3 regions of the Paenibacillus sp. S25 genome follow, and region 1 is predicted to be linked to each of the others. Evidence: predicted binding sites of a transcription regulator. Region 1 holds the regulator's gene; each other region holds the start of a gene.
The links. Region 1 encodes LexA, which represses DNA repair genes until DNA is damaged. Its sites were predicted from a motif close to CGAACATATGTTCG; they were not measured.
Positions count from the first base shown of each region.

Region 2: a site for LexA is predicted at 2,961-2,974, ahead of KAI37_RS16100 (YhjD family protein). Genes of this name have one in related genera too.
Region 3: a site for LexA is predicted at 1,956-1,969, ahead of dndB (DNA sulfur modification protein DndB). Genes of this name have one in related genera too.

Region 1 is NZ_CP073683.1:3,234,977-3,245,522, reverse strand. Features, by position in the region: gene KAI37_RS14005 (hypothetical protein) at 125-232, shown strand; gene KAI37_RS14000 (PLAT/LH2 domain-containing protein) at 764-1,264, opposite strand; gene KAI37_RS13995 (hypothetical protein) at 1,670-1,810, opposite strand; gene KAI37_RS13990 (hypothetical protein) at 1,852-2,016, opposite strand; gene KAI37_RS13985 (hypothetical protein) at 2,240-2,554, opposite strand; gene lexA (transcriptional repressor LexA) at 2,829-3,455, opposite strand; gene KAI37_RS13975 (LysM peptidoglycan-binding domain-containing protein) at 3,644-4,012, shown strand; gene KAI37_RS13970 (DUF896 domain-containing protein) at 4,121-4,327, shown strand; gene KAI37_RS13965 (hypothetical protein) at 4,448-4,957, shown strand; gene KAI37_RS13960 (HAD family hydrolase) at 5,113-5,907, shown strand; gene KAI37_RS13955 (1,2-dihydroxy-3-keto-5-methylthiopentene dioxygenase) at 6,009-6,551, opposite strand; gene metH (methionine synthase) at 6,833-10,273, shown strand; gene rnz (ribonuclease Z) at 10,353-10,546, shown strand, end outside.
Region 2 is NZ_CP073683.1:3,643,069-3,653,614, reverse strand. Features, by position in the region: gene KAI37_RS16110 (GerAB/ArcD/ProY family transporter) at 1-836, opposite strand, end outside; gene KAI37_RS16105 (spore germination protein) at 829-2,292, opposite strand; gene KAI37_RS16100 (YhjD family protein) at 2,511-2,912, opposite strand; gene KAI37_RS16095 (DMT family transporter) at 3,220-4,110, shown strand; gene KAI37_RS16090 (YitT family protein) at 4,573-5,277, shown strand; gene KAI37_RS16085 (DUF2188 domain-containing protein) at 5,344-5,793, opposite strand; gene KAI37_RS16080 (lipid II flippase Amj family protein) at 5,945-6,748, shown strand; gene msrA (peptide-methionine (S)-S-oxide reductase MsrA) at 6,857-7,828, opposite strand; gene KAI37_RS16070 (TVP38/TMEM64 family protein) at 8,008-8,625, opposite strand; gene KAI37_RS16065 (TerC family protein) at 8,977-9,666, shown strand; gene KAI37_RS16060 (Gfo/Idh/MocA family protein) at 9,830-10,546, shown strand, end outside.
Region 3 is NZ_CP073683.1:1,202,598-1,213,143, forward strand. Features, by position in the region: gene dndC (DNA phosphorothioation system sulfurtransferase DndC) at 1-810, opposite strand, end outside; gene dndB (DNA sulfur modification protein DndB) at 800-1,894, opposite strand; gene chvE (multiple monosaccharide ABC transporter substrate-binding protein) at 2,260-3,345, shown strand; gene mmsA (multiple monosaccharide ABC transporter ATP-binding protein) at 3,378-4,928, shown strand; gene mmsB (multiple monosaccharide ABC transporter permease) at 4,912-6,075, shown strand; gene KAI37_RS05315 (MBL fold metallo-hydrolase) at 6,195-6,947, opposite strand; gene KAI37_RS05320 (Lrp/AsnC family transcriptional regulator) at 7,107-7,532, shown strand; gene KAI37_RS05325 (GNAT family N-acetyltransferase) at 7,599-8,075, opposite strand; gene KAI37_RS05330 (EcsC family protein) at 8,209-9,123, shown strand; gene KAI37_RS05335 (MFS transporter) at 9,227-10,495, opposite strand.

The sequences.
Region 1 (10,546 bases):
AAAGATTATTAGGCTCTACCGGTTTATCTGGGTGTGAGCCTTTATTTTGTTTACCTGCATGCCCTATCACTGAACGTATTTATACATATATTAAGGTGAACGACAAATAAAGGAGGTTTAAGACATGGGTGCATATGAAGGTGCAGGTGGCGGCGGTGTATGGACTTCTACAGCGGCAATTTTAGTGCTCTTTATTCTCTTAGTTATCATCACTAAATCACTTTGGGTTTAATTCGTGAAAAGAACTGTTGGATAATACCACTTCACTCATGGATGGCAAATAGTTGAACTCAATGAGCGCATAAGCTATTTGGCAATAGCCACAGTATTCGCTTCTCTTTTGGCGAATACTTGGTGGATTTCCTGCCATAATAGATTTGCGCTTATTGTATTTTGTAAGAAGGGGAATGTTTCATAGAATGGGTACAATCCTTCCTAATACCTAAATCTAATCTCAGATAGGGCCTTATTAGTTTGCAACAATAACTGGTAAAAGTCTTTTATTTGGATAATACGCACGATACTTTGCATATCTTTCAGTATAGTATTAAGAAGATTCAATATACTTTTCCAGCGGTCATTTCTTAGCTTTTGTTTATATGGCAAATTTACATAACATTTTTCCCATTAGTGAGTTTATTATTAAAATTGATTCTTGAGATGGGGTTATAATTACGGCGATACAATTTTAGTAGGATTATTCATCCAAAACAAAAAGACTCTATCCAGATATCGACAGAGTCTTTTGTATGAATATTTGTTTTTAGGATGGAAAAAGTGTTTCGGAATCTGCGGAACCGCCGTCACCAAGCCAACGGTTAGGACCTGCAAATGAGAAAGTTTTCCCGTTTCCAGATATTTTGACATTAGCGATTTTCCAACCTGGTTTATACCCAGATCCATCAGTTCTAATAGTAATTTTTCTGATGTCACCTAGGTTACTAGTGCTGATTCTTGTTGTATCGGAATCTCCTTGTTCAAAGCTACCATTGAGTGTAGCGGTAGCATAATCTCCATTAGAACCATACAGAGTTATAGAGATGTTCGAGTCTGTTCCCGCATCTTTGAGATTGGCCGTATTTACAGTAACGACATATTCAACATTAGCAAAAGGCGTAACAGACTCTAAACTTCTATTTGAGTCTTGTAATGAACTATAAGTGTCACTTGTGACCTGATCTGCAAAAGAAGGTGCAGCAAAAGCTACAGAAGTGTTGATCGAATATCGAATTGTTTTCAGCTGCATTAAGTCAGATAAGAGCATCTGTAGTCCAGCCGCTGAGTAGGATATGATGGAGGTTGTGGAATACGGTGGTGGGCAAGTGGGGCCTTATAAAATTTAAAAATAAAAAATTGAGCAAACAATGCAGCAACGTACAAATCCTGGACGGATTTACAGCCAGAATACTTAAGTGAAAAAAGCTGAAGCAAGTTTGAGGGCTATAGGTGTGGTCAGTTGTACACAAAGTTTTTGAGTCAAGAATTTTGCTGCTTTGACTGGGTACTATTTCGCTTCTGTTTTAACTAGTGGAAGCATAGTTGAATATGTCGATGGTATTTAAAGGAAGGCAACTGAATTTAGCAGTTCTATGGAATTTAGGAGTTGGGTGTATCGTTTAACACAAAAAAAGCAGGAAGAATCCTTCCCGCTTTTGCTTGAAAACGATTATTAGCGTCTGCGTTGTCTATCATTTACGCTAAACAGATTAACAGCCAGTGCGTTACCTCTTGCACGCGCAATGGCTCTTTGAGTGGAACGGATGTTTAATCTTCTTCTTCTCAAATCACGTTTGCAATGTCTTCTGCTCATATTATCACCTCCCTTCAAAGAAATGAAGGTGCGGTTAAATCTTAGTGGCGTTTATGCTTACGCTTGGAAATTTTGATATTCAAGGCATTGGTTGCTAGTGCATTTCCGCTTCCTGTTTTAGCAGCTGCGGCTTGAAAGACTTTAACGACCAGATATCTGTTTTTCCCGATGCGATGCTTATACGTTTTAACTCTATTTCTGATCATCTGCATATCTCCTTTGCTTAGTTCTGCTATATACATATGTCAATTGTGATAGTAATGTATCAGCATAAATCTATTAAAAGCAAAAAGAAGCTAGTACCTATATTCCTAATGGTTAATAAAAAACTCATGCGAACCTGTCTTCGCCTTTTCAACTTTACGTTGCAGGAGAATGTTACAGGCAGGTCGGCATGAGTCTAATAGTATAGATAAAGATAATAGGCAGTTAGTATGAAAATGATTTACTATTAAGAGTGTTAAGTTTTTTCTCGTAGTACGCCTCTTGAGCAAGAATATGATTCAGTTGTTCAGAGAGCTGTTTATATTCTTGGCTGTCTTCTGGATAATTATTTCTTTCGAAAATTACAGCTTCGAGTTGCTTTTCTAAATACCTGAAATGGATAAGTATTTGTATGTACTGAATACGGTCGTAGGTTGTTATGTGGGAGTTCTCTTTTGCATACAAATGATCCATTGTTGGAACTACACAGCTTATGGCAATAAATATCACAACAAACGCTGAAATTACAAGTTTTTTCATTTAATTCCTCCTACAGAGCTATGAGTAATTAATATACCATATTTATCTAAAACAAAAAAAGATCTATTAGTTTTGCCCATGACAGTATAGCTGCTCAAGATCAGTGGGGGATTATTTGAGATGAGGAGGCTGATTTTATAGTAGAAAAAATAGGAATAGGTTGCTGAAATGAAAAAATAGTTGTGAGATACATAATAGCAATACAAAACCGGCTTGCCCTAGGCAGCCGGTTTTGTATTAGTGGAAAGAATAACGGGGAAGAAAGAACGAGAAATCAGTGGAAGTCCCGGAAGAGTCCTACAACCTTGCCCAAAATGCTGACGTGTGTCAGGCGAAGCGGTTCAAAGGCTGGATTTTCAGGTTGAAGCCGGATATGATCTTTTTCTTTGTAGAAGGTTTTAACTGTAGCTTCGTCTTCATCTGTCATAGCTACAACAATATCACCATTATCAGCGGTCTGCTGCTGACGTACGATTACATAGTCTCCGTTAGCAATCCCAGCCTCAATCATGCTTTCGCCTACAACAGATAACATGAATATTTTATCCTCACCAACAAAGTGTTGGGGAAGAGGAAAGTAATCTTCAATATTTTCTGTCGCCGTAATAGGAAGACCAGCGGTTACTTTGCCGACGACGGGGACACGACTAATGGAGTAATTAATCAAGTTGCTGTTATCCGATTCGTCTTGACCGAGTAACTCAATAGCCCGTGGTTTTGTAGGATCGCGGCGAATGAGTCCTTTTTTCTCTAAACGATCCAAATGACCATGAACCGTAGAACTGGAGGCTAATCCGACAGCCTCGCCTATTTCGCGTACAGAAGGGGGGTATCCCTTTAGACGCACTTCATTGCGGATAAATTCAAGAATGGCCTGCTGGCGGCTCGAAATCTTAGACATACCGTATCAACCCCATTTAGTAACGTTTGGGAAAATTATAGCATAGAACCTCCGTTCGTACAAACATAAGTTCTAAATAATCCCTGAAAATAATTGCGAACTTTTGTTCTCTTTTCTATTGAACAAAACAAATGTTCGTGTTATATTGTGAAAACATAAGAACAAACGTTTGGAGGACACAGCCAATGATGAAATATAGCACTTATCAAAGTATTTTTCCGATGAATTTAGAAAATTTACAGGAGACCCGAAAAGAGGGGAGAGCGCGTTTTATGCAGATTATTACCAATACTCTTTTACTTAAGCTTCTTATTATAATGATTGTTGCTTGGATTGCAGGGGCAGGTGTACTTACGGTTTTCGCAGCACCTTCAGCTTCCAAAGAAGAAGTGACTAAACTGACCGTACAACCTGGGGATACGTTGTGGGAGATTGCCGCAAATCATAAACCGGAACGAATGGATACACGGGTATATATAGAAGGAATTGTGCGGATTAACAGTTTGGAGGATCGGGGAGTGCAGGCAGGTCAGGTACTCAAGCTTCCTAACTTCTGATCTATAGACTATTAGAGCTTGTCAGGGAGCGCAATACGGGAGCCTTGACAAGCTCTTTTCTACATGTCAAAGTGTATTATATCTTTGCTTTTATGGAGGGGACACAATTTGGATATAGACAGCTTGGTACAGCGCATTAATGAATTAGCGCGCAAAGCAAAATCCGAGGGTTTGACGGAAGTGGAAGCCACAGAGCGCGCCAATCTTCGGGAAATTTATTTAGGTAACATTCGCCGTAATTTTAGGCAGCAGCTTGAGACGATTGAATTTGTGGACGATGATACATCGAAAGGGAATGACGGGCTGAAGCATTAATGTTGTTAAAGCGCCCAAGCCTGCAATTTGCCTTTTGTTTTAGGTACCTTTCATGGTATCTATATAGATCAGCTTTGAGGCAATTGTTTTAATGTAATATATCTGGGAAGGAATTGAGAGATGGCCCGATCATTTGAAAGAAAAGTACGCAAAAACACAGCGCATTTAAATAAATCGCGCAAAAAGCAAGGTATTCAAACCATTAGCGGCACAGGTTCTGCAATGGATATTTTCCGTGGCCGTAACATTACTGTGCCAATTATGCTGGCTGGTCTTTCTGTATTGTACATGCTTATGAGTTACTTTTTGACTAAGACCGGTATGCGAGGGATGGATTGGCTTGTATTCGGCCTGTACTTGATGCTGGCTGTTATCTTTTTTATCCGTCGTCCTTATCTGAAAGTGGGAAAGGATACTCTCTATATGCTGAAAGGTGGTAGAGAACGTCCAATGACGGCAGGGGACATGAAAGCCATCAAGATTGAAAAGGGTTACGTAACTGTTGAAAGAAAAGGTAAGGGCGGTAATTTTATTTTCACAAAATCATTAGGTCGCTATGACACGGATGCCATTGCAGAGCGACTTGAGAAGTTTGCGCTATCCAATCAGATACAGGTAGACAAGAAATAACTGATTTAGCCTGTAGCTCTGTAACAAAGGCCGTATGATGTTATTTCATATAACATGCTGCGGCCGCTTGCTTAATATGGGCACACATAACGATTCAAATGCTTAATCAAGCAAATAGGCGTACATATACTGTGGAAAGAGAGTGGATAATTCAGATGACGATTCAGGCGGTAATGTTTGATCTTGATGATACCCTTTTGTGGGATGAACGTAGTGTAGAAGAGGCATTTGATGCAGCGTGTCAAACAGGCTCCCGTGAAGCAGGTGTTGATCCAAAAACTCTGGAGGAAGCCGTACGTAAAGAAGCACGCGCTTTGTATGAATCCTATGAAACCTTTAGTTTTACTCAAATGATCGGCATTAATCCGTTTGAAGGATTGTGGGCGAATTTTACAGCAGGTGAGCAACCTGAATTCCGCCAATTGGAACAGTTGGCCCCTGTTTATCGAAAGGAATCATGGCGCAGAGGACTCCAGCAACTAGGGATAGATAATGAGAAGTTGGCGGAAAAGCTGGCAGCCCAATTTGCTTCGGAAAGACGTGCGCGTCCACATGTATATGAAGAAACGTTTGAAATTCTAGAACAATTGAAGGGACATTACAAGCTGTTATTGCTGACAAATGGCTCCCCTGATCTACAACAGGAGAAACTGGATGGAGTTCCTCAATTAGCTCCTTTCTTTGATCATGTTGTCATTTCAGGTTCATTTGGTCGAGGCAAGCCTGATCCGTCTATATTCCAGCATGCTTTGGGGCTTCTTGGTATTGAGCCTGAACATGCTTTAATGGTAGGAGATAAACTGACGACTGATATTCAAGGAGCGTTGGCAGCAGGTGTACACTCAGTCTGGGTGAACCGAAACGCTAAAACCAATACCACAGAGATCAAGCCGAAGTTCCAGATCAAGCATCTGTCTGAATTGGACGGAATTATTCAATCGTTAAAATAAGAAATCCATAGTCTTTAGAAACAAGTATTAAGAAAACTCCCTTCGCTCGATTGTTACAGAGCAGAGGGAGTTTTTTTATTCACACAAGGATAAATTCGTAATCATGCTTTAATGAAGGTTGGATCTTCATACGGTTCGGCAATCCAGCCATTTTCTTCGATGAACAAGCGGATTGCGACGATCTTTTGATTCTCCATTAAAGTGAAGAAGTGAGGTATATTTTCAGGTACGGAGATAACGTCCCCCGGTGAAAGCTCTACGTTAAAATAGCCGATCTCTTCAGGGCCTTTAATGATGAAGATGCCTTTACCAGCGACAATGGCACGGATCTCATCCTCGGTATGGGTGTGAATTTGCTCAAACTTGGCCAGTAGCTCGTCCAAATTCGGTGTTGCTTCAGATAAAGTGATAACGTCCCATATTTTATATCCGCGACGTGCGGCTAAATCCTTGATTTCGGGTTCAAATGTTTTGAGAACAGCGGCCTTTTGATCATCTGTTAAGGTAAAGTTTTCTTGCAGCTCCCCAGACAATTTGGAAGCATCCCAATGTTCATACAATATCTCGTGACTCTCCAGAAATTCACGTACTTGTTCTTCACCGCTAATTCGTTTGTTTGTATTACGTATTAAGATTTCGGCCATATATTTATTCCCTCTTTTCCACTTGGATTAATGTTGTATAAAGAATACCATGTCTTGAAACGTTGTACAATACAGGATTTCAACATTTTATAATGCAAATGACTATAGCTAAAGGTTGCAGGGTTAAGTGCGTTCTTTAATGCTACAAACTGTAAAAATGGATTAGAGAAGTCGTTTTTACAAAGAACAACCTGTATAAAACGTATGTTTTTACTTCAATCTATCTAAATGATACGGTTTCTGCTAAACTAGGATTTAACGTTTTGCGGGGGTGAAGAAATTTGGATAAAGTTAGCTTGCAGGATGCATTACAACGAAGAATACTCCTTCTTGATGGGGCCATGGGCACCATGATTCAACAGGAAGACCTTTCCCCCGATGATTTTGGTGGGGAAGAGTTGGAGGGCTGTAATGAAATGCTGGTCTTAACGAGACCGGATGTCATTCAAGGGATTCATGAAGCATACTTGAAGGCCGGAGCAGACCTAATTGAAACGAATACATTTGGAGCAACATCCGTCGTTTTGGCGGATTACGATATACCCGAACGTGCCCGTGAAATTAATCTGGTGGCGGCCAAACTGGCGCGTAACGCGGTGGATAAATACAGCACTGCGGACAAGCCACGTTTTGTAGTAGGAGCTATGGGCCCAACCACGAAAACCTTGTCTGTCACAGGTGGGGTTACATTTGCTGAGCTGATTGAAAGCTATCAAGAGCAGGCCTTGGCGCTTATTGAAGGCGGGGTCGATGTACTGCTATTGGAGACCTCACAGGATACGCTTAACGTCAAAGCTGGAAGCATCGGAATTCGGCAAGCTTTTGAGCAGACAGGTATCGAGCTTCCGCTAATGATTTCAGGCACGATTGAGCCTATGGGAACGACGTTGGCCGGACAAAATATCGAATCCTTTTCCATATCACTGGAACACTTACATCCAATTTCGATTGGGTTGAATTGTGCTACAGGTCCAGAGTTTATGCGTGATCATATTCGCTCTCTGTCTGAAATGTCCTCTGCAGCTATTAGCTGTTATCCAAATGCGGGCTTGCCCGATGAAAATGGCCAATACCATGAATCGCCTGATTCATTAGCACGTAAAATGGCTGCTTTCGCTGAAAAAGGTTGGTTGAATATTGCTGGGGGATGTTGTGGTACCACGCCTGAGCATATTCGAGTTATGAGTGAAAGTATGGCGCAGTTTGAGCCGCGTCCGCTGGTAGGTCATCATCCTCCTGCCGTATCGGGCATTGAGCCTGTATATATTGAACAGGACAATCGTCCGTATATGGTTGGTGAGCGAACGAATGTTCTGGGCTCCCGCAAATTCAAGCGTTTGATCGTGGAAGGCAAATATGAAGAGGCATCTGAAATTGCCCGTGCTCAGGTAAAAAGCGGAGCGCATGTCATTGATATTTGTGTGCAGGACCCGGATCGCGATGAAATGACGGATATGGAAGCATTTTTGAAACTGGTTGTAAACAAGGTAAAGGTACCTTTAGTGATTGATACTACGGATATTAAAGTCATTGATAAAGCACTTCAATATTCGCAAGGCAAGGCAATAATTAACTCCATTAATTTGGAGGATGGTGAAGAGAAATTTGAGAAAATGGCTCCTCTTATTCATAAGTACGGCGCCGCTGTTGTTGTTGGAACAATTGATGAACGTGGACAGGCTATTTCACGTGAGGATAAGCTTGAGGTAGCTAAACGTTCTTATGATCTGTTGGTGAACCGTTACGGTTTGGCAGCGGAGGATCTAATTTTTGATACACTCGTATTTCCAGTAGGAACAGGTGATGAGCAATATATCGGTTCAGCTAAGGAAACCATTGAGGGCATTCGCATTATTAAAGAAGCGCTTCCCGGGGTACATACCATCCTGGGCATCAGTAACGTATCTTTTGGTTTGCCGGAAGCGGGTCGTGAAGTGCTCAATTCCGTCTATTTATATGAATGCACCAAAGCAGGTCTGGACTATGCGATTGTAAACACTGAGAAGCTTGAACGTTATGCATCCATTCCAGAGCATGAGCGGAAACTTGCGGAAGACTTGATCTATAAAACAAATGACGATACTTTATCCGCTTTTGTAGCAGCTTTCCGTAACAAGAAAGTGGAGAAAAAAGAAAAGATATCAAACCTTTCGCTTGAAGAACGACTGGCTTCCTATGTAGTCGAGGGAAGTAAGGAGGGACTCATTCCGGATCTGGAGCAAGCGCTCGTGAAATATTCTTCGCTGGAGATTATTAACGGCCCGCTGATGAAGGGGATGGAGGAAGTAGGACGACTGTTTAACAATAACGAATTGATTGTTGCGGAGGTGCTGCAAAGCGCTGAAGTGATGAAGGCGTCCGTGGCTTATTTAGAGCCGTTCATGGAGAAGAATGAATCCTCAGTAAAAGGTAAGATTTTGTTGGCTACAGTCAAAGGTGATGTGCATGACATTGGTAAGAATCTGGTGGAGATTATTCTATCCAACAATGGTTACCATATCGTGAATCTGGGTATAAAAGTACCACCAGAACGCATTATTGAGGCTTACCGTGAAGAAAAGGCCGATATGATTGGCTTATCCGGACTGCTTGTTAAATCGGCACAACAAATGGTGCTGACCGCACAGGATTTGAAAAATGCGAATATTGATATTCCAATAATGGTTGGTGGAGCTGCTTTAACACGTAAGTTCACTAAAAATCGTATCCGTCCTGAGTATGATGGTCTGGTTGCCTATGCAAAAGATGCTATGGATGGTCTGGATATTGCCAACAAGCTAATGAATCCTGAGTCCCGCAAAAAAATGGCTGAGGACATGGAGGCTGAGCGGGAGGCTGAAGCGGCAATAGTCGTGGAAGCCAAGCCGCTCCCTAAGCTCACTCGGGCTGTGCGCTCTAACATTGCTCAGGATCTGCCCGTCTATATTCCACCAGATACGGATCGTCATGTACTGCGTAATTATCCACTGAATTATATTTTGCCTTACGTGAATATGCAGATGCTAATGGGGCATCATCTTGGTTTAAAAGGAAATGTTGAGCAGCTGCTGGCTTCGGAAGATCCGAAAGCGATTCAGTTGAAGGAAACCGTGGACAGCATCATGTTTGAAGCTGTGACAGACGGAATCATCCAGGCACATGCTATGTATCGTTTCTTTCCAGCGCAGTCCCAAGGAGACCAAATTCTGATCTATGATCCGTCGGATGTGAGCAAGGTACTGCACACATTTACATTCCCGCGTCAGCAGGTAGAGCCTTATCTATGTCTGGCTGATTTTTTGAAATCAGTGGAATCCGGGGTTATGGACTATGTAGGTTTCATGGTCGTTACAGCTGGTCATGGGATTCAGCAGATTTCTACCCGGTGGAAAGATAAAGGGGATTATCTGCGCTCGCATGCACTTCAAGCGGTAGCACTCGAAGTAGCAGAAGGGTTAGCGGAACGGCTTCACCATATTATCAGGGATAGCTGGGGGTTCCCAGACCCTGCCGATATGACAATGAAACAGCGACACGGTGCCAGATATCAAGGCATACGGGTATCCTTTGGCTATCCAGCATGTCCAGATCTGGAGGATCAGGGACCGTTGTTCCAGTTGTTAAAACCTGAGGATATTGGCGTTGAGCTGACGGAAGGGTTTATGATGGAACCGGAGGCTTCTGTATCAGCCATGGTGTTCAGCCACCCTCAGGCGCAGTATTTTAACGTCGAAAAGGTTTAACACCTTTATCAGATGGGATAGCAAATACCCTCCGAGCTTCGGAGGTTTTTTGCTGGTCAGCAGGAAGAAGGTTAATGTTATGGAATTTTATTTTCTCGGTACAAATGCAGGAGTGCCTACGATTCAGCGAAATGTAACGTCCATCGCTCTTCGTTTGCTGGAAGAACGAAGAAGCATGTGGCTGTTCGACTGCGGGGAAGGCACTCAACAAGAGGTATTGCGTTCGCCGCTCAAACTAAGCAGACTTGAAAAAATATTTATCACCCATTTGCA
Region 2 (10,546 bases), 410 kb from region 1:
AAGATCGAAATGAGCCAAATCGGCAGAAAAATAAAATCGACCCGATCCATCGTTCCCAGCGGAATGGACCTGAGCAAATAAATGACTGGCTCCGGCATTAATTCAAGCTGTTGGGGGCTGAATACGGTTGTACAGGTAAATACGGTAAAACAATACAATAGTACCACGATCGCGTTAGCTGCCAGGATTGACTTGAGCTTGCCTATACTTTTTCCCTCAACCATGGGAAAGACGACAAGAATGAACTCAAAACCAAACATTGCTAGGAGCGTTTCTTTTGAACCGGCAATAATACGGGGCCATCCCGCCTCAGTCAGAGGTAGCAGATAAAGTGGGTTGGACTGCTTTATACCATAGCTAATTAACAGTATCATGGGCAAAATCAGAAATGAGATTAAAACAAGTACTCGGGCAATCGTTCTTAAATTTTCGCGAACCAGGTATATACTGCTAAACAAAAACAGGGCGAGTATAGCCCAACGGGGAGTATATTGCAGCATCCAGCGGTTAATGACGTCATAAGCGTTCACAAGAACCGAGGTACCCATGAGCAGATAGTAAGCAATGTAAGCCACAGTCAATCCTTTTCCAATCCAGGAACCAGTAATCTGGGTTAATATTTGATAAATCGAAGACGAGGGAAAACGTCTTAGCAGGAGCCAGCACATTAAAATAATGAGTTGAATCAGAAGGCCGCCAATAATGACAGATATCCAACCTCCTCCTTTAGCTGAAAGGTGCATCTGGTAAGGAAGTGACAAAATGTCTACGCCAATCTCAAACTTGATAATGAGAAAAAACAGTTGACCCGATGCAATGGTACTTTCTTTATTCACGTCGTTTCCAGCTCCTAGAGTCGTTCTGCTGCTTCAATTTTTGGGCTTGGGAATCATATGGTCGCTGATGGAATGTCCAAATCGGAAAGCGGATAAAAACATCTTTCATATCACCGAGCCGGAATGGTGCAAGAGGAGCAAAATAGGGCGTACCAAAGGTCTCCAGCTTGCAAAGGTGGATGGTAAGAAAAAGTAAACCGAAAGCAATGCCAATGTATCCAAACAAGGCTGCAGCAATCATCATCGGAAAACGAAGGATACGAACCGCTGAGCTCATTTCATGAGAAGGCACTAAAAAAGAAGAAATGGCTGTTAACGAGACGACGATGATCATCGTATATGACACGAGACCTGCCCGAACGATAGCATCTCCGATGACGAGACCGCCAACGATTCCAATAGTTTGACCAACCCGACTGGGTAGACGAACCCCAGCTTCGCGCAGTACCTCAAAGATCAATTCAAGCAGCATAGCCTCCACAATCGCTGGAAATGGAACGTTTTCCAGTGATTTTTTGATGGTATGCGCCAGCTCTAATGGCAAAATAGCTGAATGAAAAGCAATGGTCGCAATGTAAACGGCAGGCAGCGTAAAAGCGATCAAAAAGCTCATCATTCGAATCGTTCTTAGAAATGAACTAATAATCCAACGACCGTGATAATCATCTGGGCTTTGGTAAAATGCAAAAAAAGAAACGGGAGCTATTAAAGCAGTAGGGCTGCCTTCGGCCAAGATCGCTATTCGTCCCTCCATTAGATTGGCGGTCACACGATCCGGTCGTTCCGTGCTGAGCTGTTGAGGGAAGAGGGAAAAAGGGTTGTCCTCAATAAACTCTTGAATAAAACCGGGGGGGAGCACCATATCGGAGGAGATCGCTTTAATTCTCGTTTTCACTGCTTCCACTAGCTCAGGATTAGCCAAGTCTTGAACATAGACAATAGCGATTTTAGTCCGGGTTTTAGATCCCACATAAAAGTAGCGTACAACCAGTGACGGTGTGACAATTTGTTTGCGAATCAGATTCAGATTAATGGATAACTGCTCAATGAATCCATTGTGCGGTCCGCGAATAACCCCTTCGTTTTCTGGTTCGTCCGTACTGCGAGCATACGTTTTTTCGGAAGAAAGGATAAAAAATTCCTCCGCTCCATTTATCATAAAAATGCAATATCCCTGAATAAGTGAATCAGCAGCATTTTGAAGGTCGGTGTCTTTTTGACTGCTCAAGGTGGTGAACATTTGATGAGAGACTGAATCGATTTTCTCATATAAGGCACTCAGGATATGAGTTTGAATCATCTCCTGATCTACGAGCGAATCCATATAGAGCAGCATACCGTCTTTGCCGTCAACGGAAATCGCCTGCTTTTTTAAATCATCCGTGTAAAAAAGTGCTTGCTCAATAAAGGAAACATTCCTACTTAATTCACCCGAAGCTGCGTCATGTCCAGCCAAGAGAGCACCTCCTTTTTGGATGAGATAGGCATAATGTGTGTCAAATGGATTGAGTTTATCCATGATCTGGTGACTTATCCATTCTCGAATCAACTTCACTTCACGTAACGCAATAGTTTTATACTAGAATTTAGGTTGATAAATGGGAGGTGGGTTGGTTGTTTTGCAGGGATTGAAAATTAATCGTGCAAGAACTAGAGACGAGATTACAAGGGGGCTTAATCTTGAGTGGGGTCAATTCCCAGATAATGTCCCAGTTTCCGTCGGACCTCGCTGCGAGCAAAGGATGAAAGCATGAAAAATCGCCTTTGATAGCCGCGGCACACATACAAAACCTCTATGCCTTCATGATTTCGGATTTCGCTGTAAATTTTAACCCCTAGTGTTTTCATTCGCGCCTTTGTCTCTGCTAATTGAACAGCTACGCGCTGTTGTACTCCAGTCAGGCTACGAACATACAAATCGGGCATTTTTAGGGGAGAGGTATTTATAATACGAATGTCTCGTTCCAGCACATCCAGCACAAGAGTTAGAAGTACACAGATCTTGATCAGCCCTGCGTCTTCTTCAGAAGGCAAAGGAGCTTTATTCTTGTGGTTCAGTATCTTTTGGTTTGGCATAAAAATCTCCTTTACTCCGAGTAAGAATACAATATATAATTAGTATATAGAACATATGTTCTGTTTATGCTTCCCTCATCATAGGAATTTTTCCATTGCTTAAGCAATCATCAATTATTGGAAAAGTGGTAGGGAGCGATATCCTATGTGCCATTGTGTAAAGAATTCATGCGTTTATCGCCAATGACAGTCAAACAGAATTTATGTTAAGCTATTGGATAAAAACTTACATAAAAGGGGAGATCGTTCTGGCTGCGGTCAGCCTTTACTATTTAAATTAAGAAAGTGGAGAAAGAAGGTATACATATTGTCACGTTCGTTATATGCAGCTTTATTATTGTTGAGTCTCATTTGGGGCGGTTCGTTTATGTTTATCAAGGTGTTGTTGCTACATCAAGTAGGGCCGTGGACGATTGTATTTCTCAGATCCAGCTTTGGATTTATTTTTATCGTCTTATTAATGCTACTTATGCGCAGGCCGTTTAAAATCAAAAGCATTCCGTGGAAATCGGTTATTCTGGTAGCTTTGGTCAACATGGTTTTGCCATGGACATTGATCGGTTTTAGCGAGACCAGAATAGCTAGTAGCATGGCTTCTGTATTGAATGCCACCACGCCAATATGGACCATGTTGGTGGGGCTTGTTTTTTTCGGGGCTATTTTTCATCGAATGCAGTGGTTAGGAATGGGTCTCGCTTTTGTAGGAATCATTATTTTATTGGGTATTAATCCTGCATCTATTATTTCTGTTGATCCTGTGGGTTTTGGATGTATGCTGCTTGCGACTCTCTGCTACGGATTTGGAACACAGCTCTCCAAACGTTTTCTCTCCAATCTTTCCATGTATCAGGCTACTTTTTCGACACTGTTTGGTGCTGCGGTAGGGGGTGGCATTATGATGGCAATTGTGGAGAGACCTGATTTGTCGATTGTTTCTGACCCAGGTGTATTGGGTTCTCTTATAGGACTGGGAGTTTTGGGATCAGGAGTAGCATATATTTTGTTCAACTACATGATTTTGCGGGGGAGTGCGGAATTTGCTTCTTCGGTGACGTATTTTGTACCAGTAAGTGCCATTGTATGGGGCTTTTTGCTCTTGAATGAACATATCGGCTGGAACGTTCTGACCGGGTTGGTTCTTATACTTGGAGGCGTGTTTATGGCCAACCAGCGTAAAACCGCCAAATTAAGTGGATAATAATCTAAACAGAAATAAAATACGCTTTGGTTATTATATTAAATGTGCATTCGCCAAACCTTCGGTATAATGCGTTAATTCGCACATACAATAAAGCATGCTCACACATAAAATAAAATATGGTGCAGCAAAAAAGCAAGCTGTTTAGCAGGTGACAAGGTGTGGTATAATAAATTATAGAATTATATGCACCACAGAAATGTCGGAGTTTTATTCCACAAAAGAAAGGATCAGGATACCATGTGTCCCCGAAGGATACTTCCCCAAAGGACGATTTGGAAACGATTTGATCTGTCTTATACTTAGCTTTTCCGCGGAGTAACGTCAAGTTGCGAAAGCCAACTCTGCGGAAGAGGGGATTGTACATGCGAAGGACCAAGTCCTCCAGGCACATCTTATCCGGTAGCTTCCGTAAGAGTGGGTTCATCCACATCAAACTTACGAGAAACCGAGGGAGCCTGTATGAGGAAAACTTACGAATCTATCGTGAACAATGGAGCACTGAGACAGATTGCTGTCATGTTGCTCGGAACATGCATTTTAGCTTTTACGTACTATCACATTAATGCTCAAAATCATTTGTCAGAAGGCGGATTTGCAGGCTTGGCCCTGCTGGGACATTACGCGTTTGGCATATCTCCAGCATGGAGTATGTTGCTGCTTGATATTCCCGTCATATTGCTGGCATGGGTACTGAAGGGCAGAAGATTTATGCTGCTTGCGTTAATCGGAGCCGTCGCTTTTTCACTGTTTTATGCAGGATTTGAGAAGTATTCGACTCTGGTTATAGATCTACATGGAAATCTGCTGATAGCTGCTCTACTTTGTGGGGTGCTTACAGGTTTGGGAGCCGGAATCGTACTGCGATTCGGTGGAGCAACCGGGGGCGATGATATCTTATCTCTGCTGATCAGTGAGTGGCGCGGGTGGAAAATCGGCAACGTGTTTATTGTCAGTGACATCATCGTACTGGGATTATCATTGTTGTATCTGCCTATGAAGGAAACAATGTTTACAATACTGGCTGTGTGGCTTGCCGGAAAAATAATTACATGGACGACCACGTTCCAACTGCACCGACCTGTGAAAAAGGTACTGCCAGCGGCTATTCCCGCTAAAAAGGTGGTTGCCAAAACAGTGCCGGTCGTCCACAGCCTTCGTCAATAAGGAAAGGGTGTTACGTCAGGAGAGAAATCTTCTTACGTAACACCCTTTCGCTGTATTCAGCTTCTATCAGGAAGGCTTTAAAGTTGAATGAATGCGTCCATTCCGGTCATGAATAATTGCAGAAATCTGTTGGCGTTCTACAAAACTTTGAGCTTCGTCAATCGCCTCATTTTTGTGTTTAAAGGTTGAAATGGACTGATTGTGTCCCTCTTCTTTGATTGCCCAGTGATCCTCGTGCGGCACCACATGAATGGGTTCCTTTGCATCGGAAGAAGCGGAATGATGGTTGTGCAGATTTTCGCTTGAATGCTGTTTTTCATGTTTTGTCGGTTTCTCATCTTGCTCGGCTGGATGATTATCGTTCCATTCCTCGGCTTGGGAAGTGGCAATCGCAATCGAGCGCCCTTCTTCATAGCCGTCACGGAGTAGGGCGTTAGCAATATCGACGGCTTTTTCTCGCACACGAGGCTCTAGGTTTTTCATGGACGGAGGGTAATCATGTTTGTTCCAAGGCATAGTTGCACACTCCTTATAACAGATGATGTATTATGTATTACCCGTTGTCGGCTTAAACAAACGGAAATCAAAGAAATGAATATATTGTAAAATGTATCTTGAGAAAAAGCGTATAATGGTGTGCAGAATACCAGAAAAAGGAGTGAAGCATTTGCTTGCCTGGGGTTTTGTTTTTTTGCTGACTATCATCATTCATACTACAGATAGCTTGTCCTATGCTCTTCGGCTTGGTGGTTTGCGAGCGCGTCGGATTGGATTGGCGTTAACCGTTGCGGGAATGCTGCTGTTGGTATCACGCACCTCTAACATGGCGCAGGGGCCTTTACTCGGAGGGATGGTCGATCAGGCTAAAGCTGCAGCACAAGTAGGCGGAACGGATATTAGACTGGAACTATATATGCATGGGGTACTGCTGGCAGCAACCGTTGGAACCGTGCTTGCTATATTACTGTATCCAACAGTGGTACGCATGTCAGCCAGATGGATTGTGCATTTGGAGCATACCGGATCTATTCCGGCTTTGATGCGTCATTTAATGCTGCGAAGTCGCTGGAAACATGCAGGCTACTACATAAAGCGCCCCACCTGGTCAATGCTTACTTCACTGATTAGCGGAGCGATACCCAAGCGTCTAATTATTCTGAATATAGCTGTCACTGCGATTTATACAACAGGAGTAGTATCCGCTTTATATGCATCATTTCTGTGGCCTGCTCAAGGTACAGCAATGTCAATGTCGTCAGGTCTAATCAATGGCGTCGCAACGGTATTACTGACCTTGTTAATTGATCCAAGATTGGCGGTTCTGTCGGAGAAAACACTACGAGGGGAGCTACCCTTAACTCGGATGAACAGCATGTACGGCTGGATGATCATCTCGCGCTTGGCAGGTACTTTATTAGCCCAGCTATTGCTAGTACCGCTAGCAATTTGGCTTGGATGGGTAATGAGTTAAATTGCTAGCTTACGTAATGATGTGCTGCCACATCCCAAAAAAGGCTGGCCCGTGATCATCTATTAAAGATAGATGATCACGGGCCAGCCCCAATGATTCTATGGCTATTTACTGTTCAAATAATGACTTATATGCTCCGTATCCTTCACGTTCCAAGTCTTCTTGAGGCACAAAGCGGAGCGCGGCGGAATTTATGCAATAACGCAAACCATCTGGACCAGGACCATCATCGAATACATGCCCTAAATGGGAGTCGGCTTCACGACTTCGCACCTCGGTACGGATCATAAAATGGCTGAGATCAGTTTTTTCTTTGACATTGTAGCTGCGCAATGGACGGGTAAAGCTGGGCCAACCGCAACCTGCGTCAAATTTGTCCAATGAACTGAACAAAGGCTCTCCTGATACGATATCCACGTAAATACCTTCACCCTCATGATCCCAAAACTCATTTTGAAAAGGGCGCTCGGTCGCGTTTTTTTGTGTTACTTCGTATTGAATAGGCGTCAGCCGATCTTTAAGATCGGATTTATCAATCTTGCCGGACCAATTTTGCTCGATAAAATCTTCACGTCCCGAACCTTTGCGGTAGCGCTTGTAATGAGCGGGGTTCTTCTTATGATAGTCCTGATGATATTCTTCTGCTTCATAAAAAGTGGCCGCAGGCAGGATCGGTGTAGCAATGGGCTTGTCGAAGCGGCCACTTTGAGCCAAAGCTTCTTTAGAAGCTTCTGCCTTGATTCGCTGCTCTTCATTATGATAGAAAATAGCCGTTTGGTAAGATGAACCTCTATCGTGAAACTGTCCACCTTCATCCGTCGGGTCAATCTGCTGCCAGAATAGCTCCAACAGTTTTTCATACGGGAAAACTTGCGGATCAAATGTAATCTGTACGGCTTCCACATGCCCCGTTGTTTCAGAACACACCTCTTCATAGGTTGGATTTTCGGTATGTCCCCCTGTGTATCCAGATCTAACCTTCAAAATACCGGGTAATTCCTCAAAAGGGGAAACCATGCACCAGAAGCAGCCACCTGCAAAAGTTGCTTTTTCTACTGTGTGTGGATTGTTGGTGCTCATATTTGTCACTCCAATCTGAGAATATTTAATTAGTTGTTATTTAAATAGCTTACAATTAAATTATATACGAGATTTTTGCAAAATCCAACGAAACGTCAGAAACCAAACAGCAGTGTAACTGGCTCTGTCCTCAAAAATCGCAACGAAACATCCTACAGAGACGGTGGCAAACTATCGCATTATATTCTATTGGCGCGTTGAAGCCTTTTTCGGTAGAGTATAAAGCCGCCGCCCACCAGTGCAGTATATAGCACCAAAATGAGCAAACCGGTGATTGGATGTTCTGCAAAGGTGCCGCCTGCATAAGCATACACCGCAATTGCGGGAAGCTTGCCAATAGCTGTACCTAGGATAAAACTCCAGAACGGAAACTCTGCTACTCCAGCGTATACATTTACCGCTGCCTGGGGGATGACCGGAATCAGACGAGCCAGCAGCACAGCAGCAAAAGGCTCTTTCTCCATGACCCGATTGAAGCGCTCCAATGCGGGAACCCGCTCCAAATAGGCACGTCCTTTGTCACGGAACAGGGTACGTACGGCACTATAAACGACCAGCGCAGCCAAGGTAGTGCCCAGCCAGCAGATCAGAGCACCTTGCCAGGGGCCTGCGGCATAAGCAATAGAAGCGATAATCAGCTTGTACGGCACAAACGGTATTAACGCGAATAAAAATGCGAGCAGTAGCAGAACTGGAAAGGAGGTTTGCTTGTCCGCCCAGGCGAGCCAATCATACCTGTAGATAAACGCGATGCAAAGCAGCGAAACATAAGCCGCGACGAGTAGCCATTTTTTCATTTACATACCTCTTTCAATATCCCTGTTCGGCTTATCGCTTATACAGAAAAAAATAGGGTTCACATTCCCAATAATGTGTGCTATACTGCCACTAATAGAATAGTTCCCAAAGGGGAGTAGCTCAACGAGTAAAGTCGTCATTACGGGATTTTTAATCCCCGGCTTTATTGGCAACGTAATGTTGTAAGCGAGACCTTTGCCAGGATTTTAGGAATCCGGGTAAATGGTCTTTTTTTGATGCCAAATTTGGGTCAAGCGCCGTTTCCGGATTCCGTGAAATGGCGCTTTTTTAGTATAAAGCGCTGAACTATGTACAGTATAACAAATAAATAAAAAAGGTGGGAGAAACGTATGGATTTTTTGTCAATTGAGTTTTTAACCGCATTAGTATCCATCATTATCATTGATCTGGTGCTAGCTGGTGACAATGCCATCGTAATCGGTTTGGCGGCTCGCAATGTTGATAAGGCCAATCAAAAGAAGGTCATTATTTGGGGGACGGTCGGAGCGGTCATCATTCGTGTGATTGCTACAGTGCTGGTCACGTATTTATTGCAAATTTATGGATTGCGTTTGATTGGGGGACTCGCACTTATCTATATTGCCTATAAGCTGCTGGTCGAAGAGAAAAAACATGAAATTTCAGCTACGAATCAAATGTGGGCAGCGATCCGCACGATTATAATCGCGGATACGATGATGGGCCTCGACAATGTACTTGCTGTTGCGGGAGCAGCTCATGGAAACATGCTGCTTGTTATACTGGGTCTGGCAATCTCCGTTCCAATCATGGTGTGGGGAAGTACGATTATCTTGAAGCTGACTGAACGTTACCCAGTAGTTATTACGATTGGTGCTGCTGTACTGGCTTATACTGCCGCCAAAATGGTGGTGGCGGAACCGCTGATTGCACACTGGTTTATGAACGGGGTCGTTAAATACGGCTTTGAGGTTCTGGTTGTGGTTCTGGTTGTAGCCATTGGGATGCGTGTTAAAAAAATTAAAAGTGAAAAAACAAGAAAGCAAGCGCAGCACGCCTAAGCTAACTTACATTAAGTAAACTTAGCTGAAGCTGAGCGTTCATGCCGTAGAGGCTGTTCTGTTAGGTCCAACTGGACCCGGAGCAGTCTCTTTTCTTTGCTTGTCAGCAGACTTCCATGTAAACTAGACAACAGATGAATGAGTGATTAAAGGTGGGAGCGAAATGGACAAGCAAACGAAGATAAGAGTAGCTATTGCAGGACTGGGTGGTATTGCTCGAAAAGTATACTTACCGTTACTGGCAGCACACCAAGGTATAGACATTGTAGGTGTCATGAACCGTTCACAGAAGCCGGTGAGTTCCATTATGGAGCAATATAGGTTGCCAAGAGGAACGACTGATGTGAAGGAGATGCTAGCATGGGAACCGGAAGCTGTATTTATACATGCCGCGACCGAAGCTCATTTTGATCTAGTTATGGCGTGTATTGAAAAAGGGATTGCTGTGTATGTGGATAAACCGTTGTCCTATGATGTTCGTCAGAATCTGGAAATGACCGCTTTTGCGGAAGCGCAGGCTGTGCTGCTGGCGGTAGGCTTTAATCGACGTTTTGCCCCGCATTATGTAGCTGCTAAAGCATGGTTAGAGGAAGCAGGTGGATTCAGTCAATGTGCGGCCATTAAACACCGCACTGGATATGATCGAAGACCGGCGGCACAGACGGTTTATGATGATTTAATTCACATGCTTGATTTGCTTTTGTGGCTGGGTGGCGATGATTATGAGCTGCTGCATAGTAGTCTGAATACGACGAGTGATGGATATATGGATGCTGCGTTCGGGACCGTACGTTTGGGGAATGCTACCGGAAGCTACAGTATGAGTAGACAGGCAGGGGCTGACATAGAGAAGCTGGAGCTTCACGGGGCAGGACGGTCT
Region 3 (10,546 bases), 2.0 Mb from region 1:
TCCACTTAAAGCCTTATCTTCATTAACAACAGTGCAAGTCCAGCAGCCAAATCGGCTATTCCCGCAAGAACCAGCACTTTCTTTAACTTCTTTATCTACTACAAGAGGACATTCACTGCTCGAATCTTGATACAATTGAAGCAACTCATTATTATCGTCTCCCCAAGGTGACTCATACTGCAACAAAAATTCCCATACATCATCGAGATTGAACGCACGGATCGGAGCAAATACAAAAGCATTCCGTAAAGTAGAATGTCGCATTAATTTCTTACCTTCAATAGTATGTGATTGCATAACAGCTGCGCGAGTCGAACTTTCAGAATCCCTTACACCGAGAAGCATGATGACTTCACCAAATTGATCTACTTTATCTATAATAAACCGATTTGCTGGATCAATCTTTAGACGGTCTGTACACCATCTAAACTTTTGGCGCGGAGTTGGATATCCTTTTCCAATAATAGAGGCCCAGAAAGTTTGTTCTACTTTAGGACGAACCTTTTGGGTTTCAATAGGCAATCCTAATTCCAAAGCTCTGCTTTGAATTCGTCCTAACGTTCTAGTAATTTTATTGATTATAAGTGGGGTTTCCACTTGGGTGTCTGAAGAGATTACGTACACTTTTTTACTCAAAGAGGAAGAATCAAGCTCACTCAATGCTTGAAATACTAGCTGTACAACAGCAGTAGAATCTTTACCTCCACTAAACCCAACTACCCAAGGCCGTTCGTCAGCTAAATAAACTTCTTTAACCAGTTCCTTAGCTTCTATAAATTTACTTCCTGTATTGAATATATTAAGTTCCAAGAGGGGGAACCTCCTTTATTTTATTTTCAATTCTTTGTTCTTGTTCTGTTAATGGGAGTCCAATCTTCAATTTAATAAGATTTGCAGTCAGTTGAATGGTTTCATTTGTTTTGTTGATGCGTCCGGTTTGTCCATAAGCGCGACCTAGCCAATCTTTTTTATTGTCACGATTCCAGTCAACATGTTTAAGCTTTTTAATAAATCCTTGCCATTCATCTGAATGATGGAAGTAAAGATAATGTCCGACAATACCCACTGCTTCTAAGAAAACACCGTGAGCAATAACTGAGGTTGCCCTCAGATCTCTGGGGGTTGTCTTCTTATTTAATACATCTTCCCATTCTGTAATAGACTCACAGAGAAGGAGCCAGAAATGATTCACAAATTCTTTTTCTTGTTCTGAGATCATCTGACCCTTACCTTTACCTAAGAGACGGCAGTTTGTATTAAAGATATGATTTAAGGCGAATAATTTAGGCGAATTTTTAGATAAAGATACTCTTTCACGGTCAGTATAACGTTCAAGTAAAGGGATATCAGCAATCAGACTTTTAGTAATAATTGATAGCTGATCGCGGTGATCATATAAAATTCCGATGGAAGAAGTTGTGTTAACTGCATGTCGATTTAAATCCGAAAACATTTGCTGAGAGCGAATAAGTCCTAGATCCTGGAAGAAAACGACGGAAATTGTTTCATCACCCAGCTCAGGAGCGATTTTTAACGCATCCTCAATTGCTGCCCGTCGATGTTGTCCGTCATTAATTAAGAACTTAGAATCGAGCGAAATAGTAAGATATCCTATATCTTTAAGTTCTTTGGAACTTTCCTGGAAAATCATCTCGCCATCAACGGAGGCAGTTAAGGAAGAGAATATGTAGTCTGTAGGGTTCTCAAGAATATAATTAGTTATATCTGGAATCCTAGATTTATTCATAAGGCGTTGAGCGCGATGCTCGGCTGGGATTTCTTCCTCATCAAATAAAAAAATCTTAGGGATTAATCGTAAAGGACACATTACCGTGTAAAATTCTCTCCCAGCTTGAAAACCTCTAAGGGCAGGGAAACTATAACTAAAGTTCATTAGCATTCTCCTTGGTTACGTACGTAATTTTTAACGATGTGAATATAATTTTACTTTAATGCGAACGAATGTTCAATATCTTCTGGTTAAGAATTTTGTGTTTTTATGATAGAGCCCCATTTGGCTAGATAATATGATAGAGAATTATAAAAGCAAACCCCTCCCCCCACACAAAGGTTAAAATTTTATAAAAAAAGTTCAAAACCTGCAAAGACCTTTCCCGGCCTGGAATGATACCATGTGTTTGCACATAAAAAAAGGAGAGGTACTCGTTGCCTCACTTATGTAAGCGCTATCTAATTTCAACTCTAATCAGCACTTACCTTCAAATTGACCCGCATCACATGAGGAAAGGGGAACTTCATATGAAAAAAGGAGCTGTTGTCGTATGGCTTCTGGTTTTGGCCCTGATGCTTTCGGCCTGTAATTTGGCGGAGAGTGGAACGGGCAGCAAGGAAAAAGGCTACGTAGGCATTTCCATGCCGACCAAATCGTCCGAGCGTTGGGTAGGAGACGGAGAAAATATGGTCCGGTTGTTTCAAGAGCAAGGCTATAAAACGGATTTACAGTACGCCGAGGACGTGGTGGAAAACCAAATCTCTCAAATCGAAAATATGATCACCAAGGGCGTCAATGTTATGGTGATCGCTTCGGTCGACGGAAACACGCTGACGGATGTGATTCAGAAGGCACACGACCGAGGCATTCAGGTCATTTCTTACGACCGTCTGATTCGTAACACACCGTATCTGACGTATTATGCGACCTTCGATAACTTTAAGGTGGGCGTGCTACAGGCGGCATATATTGAGAAAAAGCTGGGACTCAAGGAAGGCAAAGGCCCTTTCAATATCGAGCTGTTCGGTGGTTCACCGGATGACAATAACGCTTATTTCTTCTTTAATGGTGCGATGTCTGTACTTAAACCGTACGTGGATTCCGGCAAACTGGTCGTGCGCAGCAAGCAGATGACGATGGCGCAGATCGCTACACTGCGGTGGGACGGAGCTTTGGCCCAGTCGAGAATGGATAACCTGCTGAGTGCGTACTATTCGGGGGCTAATCTGGACGCGGTACTATCCCCGTATGATGGCATTAGCATCGGTATCATTTCATCCCTGAAAGGGGTCGGATATGGATCAGCGAACAAGCCGCTGCCGATCATTACAGGGCAGGATGCGGAGCTGGCTTCGATCAAGTCGATTGTGGCCGGGGAGCAGACGCAAACTATATTTAAGGATACCCGCAAGCTGGCGGAGCAAACGGTCGTGATGGCCAACAGTATTTTACAGGGTAAGCAAGCGGAAGTGAATGATGCCAAATCGTATAACAACGGTAAAAAGGTTATTCCTGCTTACTTGCTTGATCCGATCTCGGTGGATCGGACGAATGTGGAAAAGGATATTATCGGCAGTCACTACTACACCAAAGAGCAAATTGGACTGAAATAAGAGTAAGAATCCAACCGAAAGGAGCGTATCCCATGACTGGAATCATTTTGGAAATGAAGGGAATTACCAAAACCTTTCCCGGCGTGAAGGCATTGGAAAATGTAAATCTCAAGGTCAAGGAAGGCGAAATTCATTCCCTGTGCGGTGAGAACGGTGCAGGCAAATCGACGCTGATGAAGGTACTGAGCGGTGTATATCCGCATGGAACCTATGAAGGGGATATTGTTTTCCAGGGCAAAACATGTGAGTTCAAGGATATCAAGCAGAGCGAGGAATTGGGCATTGTCATTATCCATCAGGAGCTGGCGCTAATCCCGTATCTCTCGATTGCGGAAAATATTTATCTGGGCAACGAACGCGCCAGTGGCGGCGTGATTGATTGGAAAGAGACTTTTGTAGGGACACGCGAGCTACTGTCCAAGGTCGGTTTGAGTGAAAATCCCAATACATTAGTTACGAACATCGGGGTCGGGAAGCAACAACTAGTTGAAATTGCGAAAGCGCTATCAAAAAAGGTGAAGCTGCTTATTCTCGATGAACCGACAGCGGCGTTGAATGAGGATGATAGTGAAAATCTGCTTAATTTGATGCTGGAATTTAAAAAACAGGGCATTTCCTGCATTCTCATCTCCCACAAGCTGAATGAGGTCGCGAAGGTATCAGATTCGATCACGATTTTGCGGGACGGAAAGACGATTGAGACACTGGATATGAAAAAGGATGAGGTTACGGAGGATCGGATCATTAGCGGGATGGTTGGACGTGATCTGACCAGCCGTTATCCAGAGCGCCATGCCGAGATTGGCAAAGTCGTGTTGGAAGTGAAGGATTGGACGGTGTATCACGAGCATCATGCAGACCGCAAGGTGCTGGATCAGGTGAATTTGAACATCCGGCGTGGTGAAATTGTCGGTATTGCCGGGCTGATGGGGGCGGGACGGACCGAGCTGGCGATGAGTATTTTTGGCAAGTCGTACGGACGCAACATTTCCGGTCAGCTGATTAAAGACGGCAAGCCGATCCAGAACAACACGGTTACAGACGCGATCAACAACGGCTTTGCCTATGTGACAGAGGATCGCAAGGAGTATGGCCTCATTCTGATGGATGATATCAAGCGTAATATTTCGCTGACTGGCCTGAACAAGCTGACGAAGGGCGCTGTCGTCAATGAGCAGGAGGAAGTCGTCGTTGCAGAGGAAATGAAAAAAAGCATGAACATCAAAGCGCCGAGCATTTTACAGAAAACGGGTAATCTGAGTGGCGGCAATCAGCAGAAGGTGGTGCTGAGCAAATGGATTTTCGCCGGGCCGGATATTCTGATTCTGGATGAGCCGACACGCGGCATTGATGTGGGCGCCAAATATGAAATTTATACGATTATTCATCGACTTGCCGCTGAAGGCAAGGGAGTGCTGGTCATTTCGTCCGAGCTGCCAGAGGTACTAGGCTTGTGTGACCGGATTTATGTCATGAATGCTGGGCGGATCACTGGAGAGGTTAGCCGTGAGGACGCGTCGCAGGAAACGTTGATGAGATATATGACCAAGTCAGGAGGCGTGAAGCATGGAAACCATAACTAAACTATTTAAAAATAATATCCGCCAATATGGCATGATGATTGCACTGGTCGTCATTATGATTTTGTTCGAGGTGCTGACGGGCGGCCTGCTGTTGAAGCCGATTAATATTACCAATCTGATTCTGCAAAACAGCTATATTCTCGTGCTGGCTATCGGGATGGTGCTGGTCATCATCACTGGACATATTGATTTGTCTGTCGGCTCCATAGCCGCTTTTGTCGGTGCGGTTGCCGCCATAATGATGGTCGATTGGCAGCTTCCAGCATGGATTGCTGTGATTGCATCTTTGCTGGTCGGGGCGTTAATCGGCGCATGGCAAGGGTTCTGGGTCGCTTATGTACGGATTCCGGCATTTATCGTTACATTGGCGGGAATGCTGCTCTTTCGCGGATTGACAATGATCGTGCTGGAAGGCCAATCTATCTCTCCATTTCCGGGGGGCTTCCAAAAAATCAGTTCAGGCTTCCTGCCGGATTTTTCATCTACCGGTTATAACCTGGTATCCATCATTATCGGTATTGCACTCACGGTATGGTTTATCGTGAACGAAATTCGCGAACGCCGTTCTCAGCTTAAATATGGATTCGAGGTTCCGTCACAGACATTATTTGTACTCAAGTTGATTGTGGTGGCTGCGGTTATCAATCTGTTCACCTTCATGCTCGCGAGCTACGCGGGGATACCTAACATTCTCGTGCTGCTGTTCATACTGATCGTTGTATACTCCTTCGTCATGAACCGCACGATTATGGGCCGTCATGTGTATGCGTTGGGTGGAAATGAAAAGGCAGCGGGTCTGTCCGGTGTCAAAACGAAAAAAGTAACGTTCTGGGTATTTGTCAACATGGGCGTGCTGGCTGCCATTTCCGGTCTGATCTTTGCTGCACGTCTGAACGCGGCTACGCCGAGAGCAGGTACGAACTTTGAGCTGGATGCCATCGCGGCTTGCTTTATCGGCGGTGCTTCGGCATCCGGGGGGATCGGAACCGTTTTTGGAGCCATTATCGGTGGTTTGGTCATGGGCGTACTGAATAACGGCATGTCTCTGATCGGTCTGGGTATTGACTGGCAGCAAGGCATCAAGGGCTTGGTACTTCTGCTGGCGGTTGCCTTCGATATTTACAACAAAAACAAAAGATCTGCTTAAGCTCAAATTCGATATCGTAAAACAAGACACCTCCAGTCCCATTTAAAATGTGGATGCTGGAGGTGTCTTGTTTATTAGGTCTGGAATGTAGGAACCATCATCCGATGCCAGCACACATATTATCCCGAAACCGTCGCTCCATCTGCCGGAATATGGACGCGTTCCTTCAAACCTTCACGGTTGATGTGTTCTGTAAGCTCAGAGCGAGTTAGTAGACAATGGTTGATTGCCTCCATGTGGACAGCCACGATTTGTGTATAAGAGGCATGCTGCGCAACAGCTGTTACATCTTGGGCAGTCATAATTATAGGATCACCTACCGTAAACCGTGCTCCTCCAGCGTTCACAATTGTCCACTCAGGACGGTATTTATCTAGTGCTTCCGCGACTTCACTGCACCAGATCGTATCCCCAGCCAAATAGACGACAGGTTCACCTGGAGCCTGAAACACAAAGCCGGACACGGACCCCATCTGTTCCCCGATTTCTCCGGTTCCGTGATGCCCGGCTGTACGGATAATCTCAATTTCTCCCACAGAACCAGCCACCCAAATCGGATTAACCCGTGTAAAACCATCAGCAGTGATTTGTTCTTCATTTCCGGGCTGACAGAAGACGGGAATTTGTTTGTCCAACCAGCGTACGGCTGCCGGGTCCCAATGATCCAGATGTAAATGTGTGACGATAACAACGTCAGGCTGTCCGAGCGCCTGCCATTGCGGTGGCAAGGGAACCAGCGGATTACGGCGGGCATTTTCCGTATTGGGAATCGGCGGATTTGCGCCAGCATCGCTTAACATTGGATCAATCAGAAATTTTACTCCAGCGTATTCCAGCCATAAGGTTGCGTTGCGGATTAGTGTGATTTTCATATATGGAAGCTCCTTTGTAATGGATGTTATTTTTGACCGAGTGTATTTTCTGTAGTTCTTTGTTTCTGTTACAATCATATCTGACGCAAGGAGCTACAGGCTACGGCCTGTTGAAAGGAAAACCAGCATTCTCGTTTCATCATGAAAGGAAAAATAACTATGGAACTATTCGTACCTGATAACACCGATCTACGCATTCTTCATCATTTAATTGAAGACAGCTCTTTATCGAACAAGGAGATCGGCCAGCTTGTTCATTTGACAGGCCAAGCCGTAGGGGCTCGTGTTCGAAAAATGCAGGATGCGGGCATTATCGAGGGCTATACGCTGCGCTGGAACCCTGAAAAAATTGGACAGACGATTCATGCCTTTATTACGGTTTTTTTGAATTCAGGAACGACTCACAGTGCTTTCCAGGCTTTTGCCCGGGAGCATCCCTATATTGTCGAAATCCATCGGGTGAGTGGGGAAGGCTGTTATTGGATGCGCTTGCGCATGTCATCACAGGCAGAGTTAAATACCATGCTGGATGAGCTTACGAAGTTTGGTAATTACAAATTGAGTTTTTCCATTGGTGAGATTTAACGATAAAAGCTTTCGGCGTTTGTGCCGAAAGCTTTTTTATGTGGGCGGGGGCTATCGAGGTCAACGTTATAGGCTCATTTTAAATATATGCTGCAAGCCGTGTTGTCCCATTTTAGTGTTGCCTTCATCGATAAAGCCGCATTTGCGATACAGACTTTGGGCAGACAGATTGCGGGCATTGACGCCCAGCACAATCTCTCGAATATGTGGGAAGTGTCTGGCGATGAACTGTGGTAGTAGAAGCAGCCCTTTTTTAGCGAATCCTTGTCCCTGATCTGCGTAATGAATAGAGAACGCGCGCAGCAGCAGTGCCTCAGCAGTATTCGTATAGTCCGCTAATTCATCCCCATCGTATAAAATGAAAAATCCAACGGGTCTTCTAGTAGCCGTAATCACGACAGGATGGCGGTGGGGGTCTTCCTTGGCCAGTGTCAGCATTTCATCCGGCATTCCAGTAAACTGCTTCTGCTCCTCAGGTAAGTAGAAGGTATGTAAAATGGCATCATGCCCACAATGGTAAGGGACAAGCTCTACATTATTCATCATTACACTCCGATCTGTACGGATTTTCAACTTACTATATCATCTAGTTTGCTAAAAAAAGAAACCTGAATTCGCCTTGCTTACGTATTACCCATACATAAACTAGCATAGTCAAAAGGAGACGTCTACGGTTATGAAGCAGCTTACAGAATATCGGGAAAGCCAGGACGTATTGCGTCATGAGTTGAAGAATATTGAAAAATGGGAGAAGGAGCAGAAGGACATCTTTTTCTGGGAAAAAATCGGCAGATGGCCTTTTATGCTGCTGGATCGGCTGACGCCCAAAATCATTAAAGACAAACTGGAGCAACTGCTTAACGAGCTGGGCAGCTTCATTCAGAACGGCGGCAAATATTTGGTGAAAGAAGAAACGGTTCTGAACAGGCTGAAAAAGACGGCCCATGAACATGTAATTCAGCAAACTGGTGCAGATTCCGCTTCGGATACGCAGGACCTGCCTCGTGCTGGGGAAAACGCTGATTCGGAACATAGTGCCGAACCTAGGTGGGAGTTGAAACAGGCGGCTGATCTCCCGCTAACAATCATGGATCGGACTGCTGACGATATGACGTCGGGTCGCATTACCTTTGCCACTGCTCAGGGAGCAACAACGGGGATTGGCGGTGTGTTTACGATTGCGGCGGATATTCCTCTTTTGCTCGGCTTGTCGCTCAAAGTGCTTCAGGAAATAGCCTTATGCTATGGCTTTAATCCCCATGATAAGCAGGAACGTATTTTTATTATTAAGTGTATGCAATTCGCTTCATCCGATATTGTGGGTAAAAAGGCTGTATTAGAGGAGTTGGCTTTGTTCGATGATCCTTCACGTCAGGCACAGATTTTTTCCCAGATGCAGGGATGGAAAGAGGTCATTAACACCTATCGTGATCAGTTTGGATGGAAAAAGCTGCTTCAAATGGTTCCGATTGCAGGCATTTTGTTCGGCTCCATCGCGAATCGAAGCGCTATTAGTGACGTAGCTGAAGCAGGGAAAATGTTGTATCGGAAGCGTCGTATTTTGATGCGTTTGGCAGAAGTAGAGAACTGATTGCAACACTTAGGCGTAAAAGGGGATATTTTTTTCGTGAGGAAACACGTTAGTTGGCTATAAAGGTGTGCAGCGGCCAAGATGGCCGCTGCACGTTTGCCTGTTACACTTCGGCTCCATTTTCTTCCGCCCAGCGGTTCAGGGTTTTATCTGTAGGAAGCAGGAAGGTTAAGATGCCGAGTAGTGGCAAAAAGCCACACAGGAACATGATGTGGGTGATGCCTACCTTGTCGATCCAGTTGCCGAGCACGAGTGCGCCCACACCGCCAAGGCCAAAAGCGAGGCCCGTAATGAGACCAGACACGGTCCCGATTTTACCAGGCACGAGCATCTGTGCATATACGACTGTGACCGAAAAGCTAGACAGCATAATAAATCCGATAATCGCCAGCAGGATTGCCGTCCAGAATTGGTTGGCATAAGGCAGCAACAGCGCCAGCGGTGCAGCTAATACCATGGACAGAAAAATCATATTGCGTTTACCAAAACGGTCCGCCAGCGGACCGCCAAAGAAGGTGCCCAGCGCTCCAGCCCCTAGAAACAGGAAAATGTAAAGCTGTGCATCAGCCAATGGCATTTTGAATACTTCCATCAGGTAAAACGAATAGTAGCTTCCGACCGAGGTTGAGTACCACGAACGGACGAATACCAATAGAATGAGGACAATCATGGCAAACATAACACGGTTACGCACTTCGGGCTTCATGCGGCGTGCCACCGCTTTTTTGCGTGCAATGCCTTCTGTACGCAGGACGTTACCGTACCAGCGGGCGATGAACGATTGCACCACAATTCCCGCTGCTGCAATACCTGTGAACCAGATCGCACCGAATTGTCCCAACGGGATAAAAATCCAGCTCGTGAGCATCGGTGCCAGCGATTGGCCCGCATTGCCGCCAACTTGAAAAATGGATTGTGCTAAGCCCCGGCGTGATCCTGCCGCCATATGGGATACGCGCGAGCCTTCAGGGTGAAAGGCAGCCGAGCCTAGACCTACAAAGATGACTGCGATCAGTACCGCTTTATAATCGGCAGCATAGGCGAGCAACAGCATACCAGTCAGCGTAAAGCCCATACCGATGGGAAGGATAGCTGGCGTAGGTCGTTTGTCCGAAAACAAGCCAATCACAGGCTGCATGATTGAAGCTGTAAAATTGATCGCGAATGAAATCCAGCCGATCTGCGTATAGCTCAGGCTCATAGATTCCTTTAAGATTGGAAAGATCGCTGGAATGACCGATTGAATCGAGTCATTGAACAGATGGACGAAACTGATCGCAATCAGAATCGCAAAAACGGTGCTTTTCGCTTGCGGCCCCGGGAGGGGAAGCGATTGGCCCGTTTCATTTTTTGTAGCAGATTTACTAGTCATGGCAACCTCCGAATATGTATGTATATTTTAAGATATAGGAAGCGATCCGTT